DNA from 4 places in the Priestia sp. JNUCC 25 genome. Region 4 is predicted to be linked to each of the others. Evidence: riboswitches for the same ligand, from Rfam matches in the RefSeq annotation. Region 4 holds a riboswitch; each other region holds the start of a gene.
The links. Region 4 has a riboswitch for cyclic di-AMP ahead of JNUCC25_RS20565 (APC family permease). Riboswitches for the same ligand answer to the same signal wherever they lie in the genome.
Positions count from the first base shown of each region.

Region 1: it holds a riboswitch for cyclic di-AMP, as region 4 does, so the genes downstream of both, JNUCC25_RS19600 (potassium channel family protein) here and JNUCC25_RS20565 (APC family permease) in region 4, are expected to answer to the same signal.
Region 2: it holds a riboswitch for cyclic di-AMP, as region 4 does, so the genes downstream of both, kdpF (K(+)-transporting ATPase subunit F) here and JNUCC25_RS20565 (APC family permease) in region 4, are expected to answer to the same signal.
Region 3: it holds a riboswitch for cyclic di-AMP, as region 4 does, so the genes downstream of both, JNUCC25_RS02310 (cation:dicarboxylate symporter family transporter) here and JNUCC25_RS20565 (APC family permease) in region 4, are expected to answer to the same signal.

Region 1 covers NZ_CM132211.1:3,715,957-3,719,076, forward strand. The annotation lists gene JNUCC25_RS19595 (TrkH family potassium uptake protein) at 1-782, opposite strand, end outside; gene JNUCC25_RS19600 (potassium channel family protein) at 786-1,445, opposite strand; cyclic di-AMP (ydaO/yuaA leader) riboswitch at 1,570-1,714, opposite strand; gene JNUCC25_RS19605 (carboxymuconolactone decarboxylase family protein) at 1,830-2,288, opposite strand; gene JNUCC25_RS19610 (Lrp/AsnC family transcriptional regulator) at 2,409-2,864, shown strand.
Region 2 covers NZ_CM132211.1:2,980,168-2,983,287, forward strand. The annotation lists gene kdpA (potassium-transporting ATPase subunit KdpA) at 1-1,411, opposite strand, end outside; gene kdpF (K(+)-transporting ATPase subunit F) at 1,436-1,516, opposite strand; cyclic di-AMP (ydaO/yuaA leader) riboswitch at 1,895-2,035, opposite strand; gene JNUCC25_RS15220 (hypothetical protein) at 2,051-2,188, opposite strand; cyclic di-AMP (ydaO/yuaA leader) riboswitch at 2,261-2,403, opposite strand; gene JNUCC25_RS15225 (undecaprenyldiphospho-muramoylpentapeptide beta-N-acetylglucosaminyltransferase) at 2,790-3,120, opposite strand, start outside.
Region 3 covers NZ_CM132211.1:423,063-426,182, forward strand. The annotation lists gene JNUCC25_RS02305 (undecaprenyl-diphosphate phosphatase) at 1-781, shown strand, start outside; cyclic di-AMP (ydaO/yuaA leader) riboswitch at 1,055-1,194, shown strand; gene JNUCC25_RS02310 (cation:dicarboxylate symporter family transporter) at 1,301-2,560, shown strand; gene ytvI (sporulation integral membrane protein YtvI) at 2,773-3,120, shown strand, end outside.
Region 4 covers NZ_CM132211.1:3,901,935-3,905,054, reverse strand. The annotation lists gene JNUCC25_RS20570 (N-acetylmuramoyl-L-alanine amidase) at 256-1,290, shown strand; cyclic di-AMP (ydaO/yuaA leader) riboswitch at 1,482-1,623, shown strand; gene JNUCC25_RS20565 (APC family permease) at 1,786-3,120, shown strand, end outside.

The DNA.
Region 1 (3,120 bases), 190 kb from region 4:
CATGCTTTGTCCCCTAATGATAAATTTCCAAGCGTATGTGAATTGCCGTACTCTAAGAAAAAAATAAAAAGCATTGCAGTCACGTTAATCGCAAACGTGCTGATAATCATAATTTTTGAATGCAGCGTTAGTTTTTTGTACGATTTTTTCACCCACATATCAGCAAGGACGGTAAACCCTAACCCGCCAATAATGAACAGAAAAGAAATTGTTATGTTAATAATAGGGTCTCCTACATACTGAACTAAGTTATCAGACAGCAGTCCAAACCCTGCGTTATTAAAAGCAGAAATCGAATGAAACAAGCTAAAGAACAATCCCTTAGACCATCCGAATTCCGGAACCCAGCGTATTGCTAAGAAGATAAGTGCAACAAACTCAATTAAAAATGAAAAGATAAACAGCCTTTTAACTAGCAGCACAACTCCGCCGACGCTCGTCTGATTTAAGGCCTGCTGAACGAGCATACGCTCTTTAAATCCAATTTTTTTACCTAGCATCATAAAAATCAACACGGCAAATGACATAATGCCAAGACCGCCTATTTGAATTAACAGCATAATGATCGTTTGACCGATAACGGTAAAACGTGTACCTGTATCTACGACGGCTAAGCCGGTCACTGTCATAGCGGAAGTAGATGTAAAAAGGGCGTCTACCCACCGGATTGGCTCAGTAGTAGAAAAAGGCATCATCAATAGAAAAGCACCAATAATAATTCCTCCTCCAAAAATAGAGACAAGCAGCTGCGGAGGGGTAAGTTTAATGATTTGTTTTTTCATGAGTTAAACTCCTTCTTCTTCAAAACGGTTCAAATCGCGATTATGTCCGATAACAATCAGCATATCTCCTTGTTCAATTATTTCATGTGCGGTAGGCGAAATAACCATTTCCCCGTCTTTTCGCTGAAAGCCGATAATATTGCAGCCGTACTTGGCACGAATGTTTAAATCAAACAGCGTTTTATTATGAAGTTTCTTAGAGGCGACAATTTCGACAATACTATAATCCTTTGACAGTTCAATGTAATCAATGATTTTTTCTGACACCACGTGATGAGCAATACGCTTAGCGATATCGCGCTCTGGATGAATAACTTTGTCCGCTCCTATTTTTTCGAGCACTTTTTGATGATACATATTCACTGCCTTTACCCATACTTGCTTAACGCCCATATCTTTTAAAAGCATGGTTGCGAGTACGCTTGCTTCGATATCATCTCCAAACGAAATAAGCGCATGATCAACATTGCGGATACCTAGCCCCTTTAAGCTAGCTTCATCAATCGCGTTTGCTTGCACAACATATGTAGCTGAGTTGCTAAATTTATTTACTACCTCTTGATTGCGGTCAATAGCGAGCACATCCACATCCAGATTAGCAAACTCTTCAACCAAACTGCCTCCAAAACGACCTAATCCCAATACAGCAAACTGTTTTTTCATAATGTATTTATTCCTTTCTTCAACTGCTGTGTGTTCTCTTAGCTTATACTTTTTCTAAAAAATTACATCCTTTTCTTAAAAAAAGCGCAAAAAAACACAGGAAGGCTCCTGTGTTTTTCCACACTCTTCCCCCTCAAAACGCTTGCGAAGTTAGCTGTCGGGTTCGGGTTTTAAGAGTAACCCTACCTTTTTAAGGATTCACCCCGGAGCACAATATGTGCGTAAATAATGGGTCCTCCGCTCCGTAATGGATTAAGCGATTTTTATTCAAATGTCTATGATCTATTTTTTAGAATAATCGATTCGATTCATGATGCGTTTCACTTCACGAAAGCTATCTTACTCCTGTGGATTTTGTCTGTCAAGATATTTTTAGGGAAGATCTCACTTGCCCTGCAAGCTGCAAAAATCATATAAATCTAAACTGACAATCATTTTGTGAAATTGATCAAATAAATTAATAACAGCCAAAAGCTCTAACAGCTGCGTATCACTGTAAAATTTCTTTAATTGATTCATATCAGCATCCGTCAACTCCCTTGGACGCACCCGGTATACATCAATAAATCGAAACAGTAATCGATCTTTTTCTTCCAGCTCTTTTTCTCTTAACACTTTTTGATTAAGCGTCTCATCGCCTACATATGACATGCTCATACACGTCTCACAGCCGTTAACACCTGCTAGATAAAGCCTAATTTTTTCCTTAGTCTCTTTTTCTACTATATCGCTGTTCCAAAGCGTGTCGTAAAGCTCATCATACAATCTTTTTACATGCGGAATTAAATTCAATGCTTTTTCAAAATTTGTTCCCTCTTCGTTTGCTAACAAAACTCTTGCCATTTTTTACTCACTCCTTTTTAATTATTATAGTAAGAAAAATGGAAATTTCAGATTACATATAAAACATCTTATCTACTATTACTAATCAAATGAAACGTTAATGAGAAAGAAGGTTTTCAATTGAAAATTGATGAAATTGATTTATCGATTTTGCAGGCGCTGCAGCAAAACAGCCGCCTTTCCTTACGAGAGCTAGGAAAACAAATTAACCTGTCTCCTCCTTCGGTGGCAGAGCGAGTAAGGCAGCTAGAGAGCTTTGGCGTTATAAAAGGATATACGATCGATATTGATTATGAAAAGCTGCATTTGCCTGTGTCGTGTTTTATTGAAGTAACCATGAAAAACGGAGAGCATGAGCGTTTTAAACGATTTATTTCTCAGTATCCCTACGCTTTATTCTGTGAACGAATCGCCGGGCAAGCCTGCTTTATTACAAAGCTTCAGCTTCCTCACCTGCACGTACTCGAACAATTTATTAACGAAATTACACCTTATGCCAAAACGATTTCACACATCGCCCTTTCTCACGTGGAGATGGCTCCTGCATTATTGAGTCATTTAAAAGATGAAAAGTGATTGAAACCTAACGAAAGCGGTCCAATCTAAAAGCGAACAATGGGATCAATAAGCTCGTATGAATCACTTTTGACACCGCTGTTGATTTCTGTGCCAGGCTTCGCTTTCCGCAGGAGTCTTCGCCTTGCCCTCCAATCAACAGCTAGAACCAAATAAATAGATTAAACATACGTTCACCATACTAACGAAAAAATCCGAACGATTCATCGTTCGGATCTTCTTTCCATTAAACTACTTTTGTCCCAGCCTCTTTTAT
Region 2 (3,120 bases), 920 kb from region 4:
CACCGAGTCCTTCAAAACCGGATCCATTGTTTGCTGCTGACGACGTAAATTCATACAGTGCCTGGCTTAACCCGTGAAAGCCTGGGTTTGATATACCTTCCATTCCTAAATGAGTAGTGAACGCTACGGCGGTTCCCCCTAAAATTAGCAGCGGCTGCAGAATAAGCGTCACGGCAATGAGCTTCATTTCTTTTCCTTCAATTTTTTTACCTACGTATTCCGGGGTTCTTCCAACCATTAAACCTGATAAAAATACGGCGATGATGACGTACATCATGACATTCATAAATCCTGCTCCGACACCGCCAAATACGGTATTTAACATCATATTTCCAAGTGTCAATAACCCGGTAAGAGGCGTAAGGGTATCGTGCATGGCATTGACTGCGCCTGTTTCACTTGCTGTCGTCACGATGGCGTACAGAGTTGACATGCCGACACCAAAACGAACTTCTTTCCCTTCCATATAACCGCTCGCTTCATTCAAATGAAAAGCATCAAGTCTAGGGTTGCCACCCCACTCTGTTACAAACGCTGTACTTAAGATAACAATAAAGAGCATACTCATCGATATAAACAAGATGCGACCTTGTTTACGCTGTCCGATCATTTTTCCGTACGTAAAAGGAAGTGCGGTTGGCAACAAAAGCATAAGGACGATTTGTAATACATTGCTCCACGCATTAGGATTTTCAAATGGATGAGCTGAATTGACACCAAAAAATCCCCCTCCGTTGTTGCCTAGCTCTTTGATTGAAAGAAAAGAAGCAACTGGTCCCCTTGCTATTTGCTGGGATGCCCCTTCTAATGTATGGGCAGTCACCGTTCCGCTTAACGTTTGAGGAACACCTAAAAACGCAAATAAAATGCCTGTTATAAAAGCAATAGGAAGTAAAACATGCGTAATTGATTTCACAAAATCAACAAAAAAGTTTCCCATGTCCTTCCCTGCCAACCCACGAATAAAAGCGATTGCTACTGCAAGGGCTGTTGCTGGTGCAGCAAACATCATAAATACAACGGCGGCCATCTGCGAGAAATAAGACAAACCTGATTCACCGCTGTAGTGCTGCAAGTTCGTATTTGTCATAAAACTAATGGCCGTGTTAAAAGCAAGGGCCGGATCCATTCCTTTGATGTGGCTTGGGTTAAGCGGCAGTACCGCTTGAAACCGGAAGATAAGATACACCACAAAAATCATAAACGTATTCGCCAAAACGAGAGCAAGTGCATATTGCTTCCACGTCTGATTATGCCCTTTAATTCCTGCCGCTTTAAACATCACCGATTCTATCTTCCCTACCAAGCTAGTGTTTTTATCGTTTGAAAACACATTCGCTATATAAATACCTACGGGCTTTGCAATAAGCGCTACAAAAACAAGCAGCAGCGCAACTGATAGTAGAAAAATTCCCACGTTTTATTCCTCCGCTTATTAAAATTGTTCTGGATTTAACAGTACATATACTAAATAAATTAAAACGAGAACTGAAATACCTAACAAAATGAACGACATGTTCACTTCTCCTCTCTTTCGTCTACTACATGAGACGACCAGCAAATAATTCCGTACATAGCAGCTGTTAATATGGCAAGCGTTCCAAGCATGATTATATCCAAGTTGCTCCCTCCTAACTGTTTCTTACCACCCATGATTAAGCGTAGTGACTGTTTCTGTGCGTAAAGCATCACGCCCAAGTGAGCTAGCTGCGAAAGGTTATCTTTGATTGTTTAATCCTCACGTATTGTTGCTCTCGTTTTAAAAGCCCTACTATATCCTCTTTACGGTGCAGACATAGCCTGCTCTCCTATTTTCCCCATTAAAAAAACCGCAGAAGAGAGTTCTCTTCCGCGGTTTAATGCACGACAAATAAGCCGTGATCGACACGAATTTTTTTACTCCCAAAACGCTTACGGAGTTAGCTGTCGGATTCGGGTTATGGAAGTAACCCTACTCAGTTAAGAGATTCACCCCTAGTACATACGTACAAAATATTGGGTCCCCCGCTCATAATTGATTAAGCGTATATTTGTTATTTAATTTTTAGACTTAATTATGTTTTTTACTGCTGCGTTTAAAACTTTGATTAGCTAACGTAGACAAATAGCGGTTTGCTAGATCAAAAGATTGCTGGTCGCACATTGCTCGGTATTCAATCAATTGAATCATTTGCTTAGATAAATGCATCTTGACGCTCCTTTCACCTATATTTTGAAAGGAGCGTACTATCCGCTGTTATAGAAAACGACCACGATTACACCATCCTCTCTCTTAACGCTTACGAAGTTAGCTGACGGGTTCGGGTCAAGAAAGTAACCCTACTCAATTAAGAGATTCACCCCTGATAATTGGGTCCTCCGCTCTTTCCTTCTCTTTCAGAAAAGACTCAGCGTTTCACAGTGGAACGTTTCATGAGAGTAATCTTACTCCTGTTAAAATTTACTGTCAACAACATTTTTTGAAATTTTAAAAGCTTTATTTTTCTATGTATATTCATTATTTTAAAATAATAGATTCGAAGAAAAAAAGGTTGTGACTGAATGTAGCCCATCTAAAGATGAACAAATGGGATACATGAGCTGAACCGCTTGTGACACCGCAGTTGATTTCTGTGCAAGACTTCGCTTTCCGCAGGAGGCTTCTTCTTGCCCTCCAATCAACTGCTAGAAGGATCTGAACAGGTGAAACCTACGTTCACTTTAACAAAAAAAACGAACCACTAATCAAACACCTTGATCAATGGTTCGTTTTTCACTTCGGCTAAAGTACGTTTGTCCCAGCCTTTTTTTTAACTCATTTTCTCAATTTCATTTACAAGAATTGAAATGGCATCCGTTTTTGTTGCTTCACGCATTGTACGCTTCATCGTACTTGCCTGCTGCTGAAGCTCATTTACTTCCCGCAAAAACACTTCTTTTGTTAACTGTTCTTCTTCCACAACCATACAGTAGCCTTTTTTCTTAAAGGACTGTGCATTTAAAATTTGATCTCCGCGGCTTTGTGCTTTTGACAAAGGAATAATCATCATCGGTTTATGAAGGGCTAAAAACTCAAAGATAGCATTTGATCCGCCGCGTGTAATCACATAATCAGTGGCCGCTAGAACATCTGGAAGCTGT
Region 3 (3,120 bases), 1.6 Mb from region 4:
TTTAACAGAGTTTGCTCCTGTTTCGTCAACTGGGCATATGATTATTGTGGATGACCTGTGGTTAAATTCAAAAGAATTATTTTCATCTCCAGTAGCTAATACATTTAAAATTGTTATTCAGCTAGGGTCGATCTTAGCAGTAGTTGTTATTTTTAAAGATCGTTTTATTAATTTATTAGGATTAGGAAAAAAACCAGCTGCTCCAATTGGACCGACAAATCGCTTGAATTTAATGCAGGTAATTGTTGGTCTGTTACCCGCAGGAGTGTTAGGACTTTTGTTTGATGATTACATTGATGAACATTTGTTTTCTTTAAATACGGTGCTAATTGGCTTAGTGGTCGGAGCTGTATTAATGATTCTAGCAGATTTGTTTGGACCTAAACGTCCGCGTGTAGAGACGGTGGACCAAATGTCTTATGGACAAGCACTGGGTATAGGACTGTTTCAATGTATTGCTCTTTGGCCAGGTTTTTCTCGTTCAGGCTCAACGATTTCAGGAGGGGTTCTTCTTGGAATGAGCCATAAGGCAGCCGCAGATTTTACATTTATTATGGCAGTGCCAATCATGGCAGGAGCAAGTGGACTTTCATTGGTTAAAAACTGGCAGTATTTCACATCAGATGCACTACCGTTTTTTATTGCTGGTTTTATCAGCGCCTTTATTTTTGCGCTGGTATCTATTCGCTTTTTCCTGAAATTAATTAATCGTATCAAATTAGTACCATTTGCACTATATCGAATTGTTTTAGCGGCTATTCTATATTTTGTATTTTTATAAAATAAACACGCGTGTTCTTTAGTCCCTTAAACTTCTAATAGAGACTCAAAGAGCAAGAAAAAGCTATTGCAATGTTGCAATAGCTTTTTTGCATAAATATATATTATCGCCTTTTGAAAGCGTTTTACAAACATGGGTATTGACAAAACGTGTCGAAAAATAGTAAATTAATATTTGTGCAGTATAAAGTTAAGTAAAAGTAAGACTTCTGTTTAGTTTTATTGACTGTAAAAAACGTATGACAACGTATAGATCGTTTTAATTTTATAAAAACTGAATAATAAGCTTAATCGTATAGAGCGGGGGAATCATTATCGGCAGTAAAGCTGCCTTGGGGTGAATCCTTACAAAAGGTAGGAAACTCTCAATTCCGAATCCGACAGTTAACCCCGTTTGCTTTATTGAGAGAAAGAGCCCAAAATAGCGTAAGTAAAAGGCTGTTCTTTCTTAAGAATAGTCTTTTTTTGTTTTTTCAGAAAAGTATATACAAATGTCATACATCTTTGGGGAGGTACATCTATGAAAAAAATTCGTTTTGGTTTGGCTACGCAGATTTTTACCGGTTTAATCCTTGGTGTTCTTGTAGGGGTAATTTGGTTTAACGATCCGCGTGTAGTAACATACCTACAGCCGCTAGGAGACCTATTTTTAAGATTAATTAAGATGATTGTTATTCCAATTGTTATCTCAAGCTTAGTCGTTGGAGTTGCAGGAGCGGGGAGCGGTAAACAGGTCGGAAAGCTCGGCGTTAAAACCATTCTCTATTTTGAAATTATTACGACTTTTGCAATTGTAATCGGTGTATTGGTTGCTAATATTTTTCATCCTGGGCAAGGTGTAGACATTCATTCAGCACAGAAGAGTGATATTTCACAATACGTTGAAACATCCGAACAGCAAGAAGGAAAGTCAGTGGCTGAAACTTTCTTACACATTGTTCCAACAAACTTTTTCCAGTCAATTGTTGAAGGAGACATGCTAGCAATTATCTTCTTTACAGTGTTATTTGCACTTGGAGTAGCGGCAATTGGGGAAAGAGGAAAGCCAGTTGTACAATTCTTCGACGGCGTTTCTCACGCAATGTTTCACGTGGTAAACCTTGTAATGAAAGTGGCTCCAATTGGTGTATTTGCTTTAATTGGTGTAACAGTTTCAAAATTCGGCTTAGATTCACTCCTTTCATTAGGAAAGCTTGTTATCTTAGTTTACTTAGCGTTAATTTTCTTCCTACTTGTTGTATTGGGAGGAATTGCGAAATGGGCAGGAATTAACATCTTCCACTTATTCCGCTATATGAAAGATGAACTGTTGTTAGCATACAGTACATCTAGTTCTGAGACAGTTCTTCCGCGTATCATGGAAAAACTTGAAAAGATGGGCTGTCCAAAAGCTATCGTATCGTTCGTTGTACCAATTGGTTATACATTTAACCTAGATGGTTCCGTTCTTTATCAAGCGATTGCAGCGTTATTCTTAGCGCAGGTGTATGGTATTGATTTAACGATCGTTCAACAGCTGACGCTCATTCTTGTATTGATGGTTACATCTAAAGGAATGGCTGCAGTGCCAGGAACATCATTTGTTGTATTACTAGCTACTCTTGGAACAATCGGTGTTCCCGCAGAAGGATTAGCCTTCATTGCTGGAGTAGACAGAATCATGGATATGGCACGTACGGTTGTTAACTTAGTAGGAAACACACTAGCCGCAATTGTAATGTCTAAATCAGAAGGCAAATTTGACCCTAAAAAAGGTACAGAGGTCATGAAAGCCGGCTAATTTATAAATTAAAAAGCTACTTATTCTATTCAAAAAATTAGAATAAGTAGCTTTTTTCATAATAATTCCTTTATTATTATGGGAATTGACCCTATAATATGTAACATCAGGTATAAAAATATCCAAATTTTATTCTTATATAAAGCAGTCACTGGTTCCTTTCTTTATCAGTAAATATAGAGATAGCTTAGCTAGTAGGGGGATAGTAGAGTATGTGGAAAAAGCGAATATGGGTCATCGCCTCGATAGTAATCGTATGTTTGTTAATCCCTTACAGTTTACCGATTGTGTTTGCTTTATTAACAGCATTAGCACTTGAGGGTATTGTTCAGAAATTGCATCAATCTTTTAAAATGAAGAGAGTCTATGCAGTGCTTATGACCTTCATTTTATATGTTGTTTCGCTCATACTTATTGGATTTTTTATTGTTCGGACAATCGTTACGCAAGTGGTTGCTCTTTCAAAAATAGCGCCTTCCTTTGTAAAAGAAATCTATGAAACCGCGATTTATCCAACTATTATTAAGTGGAAATACTATTCAAACGCTCTTCCTACAGAA
Region 4 (3,120 bases):
TAGACAAAACTTTCCTTGCAGTGTATACTTTAAATGAAAATGATAATTATTATCATTTAATCAACGAATCAACACTCTGCATATAGCTGTCACTCCTTGAGAGCTATCCTTATTCAGTATTCTGTCTATAAAGCAGAATAACCCGTTGCCATTGGGCAGCGGGTCTTTTTTTTAGTGATTTTTCACCTGCTAGGCTAGTATACGTAGCACTTTTTGCCCCCTTGCATATGTTAACAATAAGGAGGGACAAGTAATATGAAAAAAATCTATCTTGATGCAGGACATGGTGGGGCAGATGCAGGAGCAGTTGGAGCGAATGGACTGTATGAAAAAAACTTAGTTTTAAAAATTCAACAATATTTAATAAGCTATTTAAATAGCACCTACAGTGACTTTACGATTAAAACCACTCGTACCACAGATACTTTTTTATCGTTATCTCAGCGCGCTTCTCAAGCTAATTCGTGGGGAGCAGATGCATTTATGTCTATTCACGTAAATGCCGGTGGAGGAACAGGGTACGAAGATTATGTTTACAGAAGCGCTAGCAATGCCAGTAAAACGTTTCAATCAATTGTCCACGGCCAAGTACAGCCAACGCTGCTATCGTATAATCATCCGAATCGCGGTCGAAAGTCAGCCAATTATGCGGTGCTTCGCTTAACAAATATGCCCGCAGTACTAACTGAAATAGCTTTTATTGATAACCGCACCGATGCAGCACTTCTCCAAAACGAAGCTTTTTTAAAAAGCATGGGTGAATCGTATGCAAAAGGAATTGCCGTCTATTTGAATTTACCCCGTCGTGCAGTTCCAAACCCAAATCCAACACCAACACCAAATCCATCACCTTCTGAACCAGGTACAAAAACGTATACGATCAAGCAAGGAGATACGCTGTACAGTATTGCACAGAAGTACAATATAACAGTACAAGCGCTTCAAGAAGCGAATACAGGGCTTTCTGATCCTTTAACACTACAGGTTGGAAAAACAATTGTTATTCCTTCAGGGACTTCACCAAACCCATCTCCAACACCACCTGCTGAACAATATCCACTTCCCAATGGAATTTTAAAGCAAGGTGATTCTGGAGAAGCCGTGAAACAGCTTCAAAGAGCATTAAACGCAGTTAATTTTAAAGTAGGGTCAGTAGACGGAATATATGGAGTTCAAACGAAAGATGCAGTAAGACGTTTTCAGCTTGTGTATCTTCCTTATGATGTAGATGGCATTTATGGTCCTCAAACGAAAAACAAGCTAGCAGCCGTTTTAAAAGCAAAAAGTTAAAGCAAAAAGGTCTTCTGTAAGCGAGCAGAAGGCCTTTTGTTTTTCTGTTAAAAGCGCCTTAAGTACTATTTTATGGTTTACGTAAAATAATGCTTTACAAACCATTTGTACGGGAGTATATTATCTAAGAACAAAGGATAGTTATGAAAGAAACATGTTATCGATCATACCCTTTAACCGAAAATTATATTGACCTGTTATCGCTTAATTCGTCAGAAGTGGGGGACCCAAATTTGTGCATTGTCACTTGGGGTGAATCCTTTTTTAAAAGGTAGGGCTACTCTCATAGCCCGAATCCGACAGCTAACCCCATAAGCGTTTTGGAGAGGAGGTTTAAGCTGTGTAAAAACGCTGAGAACCCTTAGTGTTTTTTTTGTGCGCTTTTTTAACATAAAAAGGTATTTTTTAGGAATGATATCACTTGTTCGTGAACTTGTAACGGAGCTTAGCAATGAATAGTAAATAGTAGCTAGGCAATCATCGGAGGGAAATTGCGTGAACTATTCAGTTCTCAAAAGATTATTGATTGGAAAGCCGCTTAAAACAAAAGAGTTAGGCGATCAAAAGCTTAGTAAGCTTAAAGCACTGGCTATTTTATCTTCAGATGCCTTATCTTCAGTGGCTTATGGAACAGAACAAATTTTGATTGTACTTGCAACAGTCGGCGTCCTTGCCTATTGGTATTCGATTCCAATTGCGATTGGGGTATTGGTACTCCTGACGGCTTTAATTCTTTCATATCGTCAAATTATTTATGCGTATCCGCAAGGCGGAGGAGCTTATATTGTTTCGAAAACCAATTTAGGAGAAAATCCTGGGCTTATCGCTGGGGGGTCACTGTTAGTAGATTATATTTTAACAGTTGCCGTGAGTGTTTCAGCAGGAACCGATGCTTTAACTTCGGCTTTTCCAACGCTGCATCATTACAATGTAGTAATTGCGTGTTTGCTGGTGATTTTTATTACCGTTTTAAATTTACGTGGTGTAACAGAATCCGCTTCTGTATTAGCTTATCCGGTTTATTTATTTGTTATTGCTCTTATTTTGTTAATAGCGGTAGGCTTGTTTAAAATAGCGACAGGTCAAGTTTCACCTGAGCTTCATCCATCTCTCGGTACAGTAGTGCCAGGTATTAGTTTGTTTTTATTATTAAAAGCTTTTTCGTCAGGCTGTTCGGCATTGACAGGTGTAGAAGCTATTTCAAATGCAGTGCCTAACTTTAAAGAGCCAGGTGCAAAAAATGCTGTTCATACATTAATGCTGATGGGCGGTATTTTAGCCGTTTTATTTTCGGGCATCACGTTTTTAGCTTATTGGCTTGGCATTTCTCCAAAAGCAGATGAAACGGTTGTATCACAAATTGCATCGAGTGTGTTTGGACGAAATGGATTTTATTATTTTATTCAAGGCACAACAGCTCTAATTCTAGTGCTAGCAGCGAATACGGGCTTTTCAGCTTTCCCTTTGCTGGCTGTCAACTTATCGTCTGATAAATACATGCCAAGAATGTTTCAAATTCGTGGCGATCGACTAGGCTATTCAAATGGAATTGTGACCCTTGGAATTGCTTCTATTGTCTTAATTGTAGCTTTTAAAGGAGCGACTGAACAATTAATCCCTCTTTATGCAGTTGGAGTGTTCATTCCATTCACGCTTTCTCAAACAGGCATGATTGTCAAATGGCTTAGAGAAAAGCCGGCCGGCTGGCAAGGAAAGCTAATCATTAACTTAATTGGTGCGCTTATTACCTTAACTGTGCTAATCATTTTGTTTACAACGAAGTTTTCACAAGTATGGTCCGTGCTCATTTTCTTACCGGTTATTGTCTAT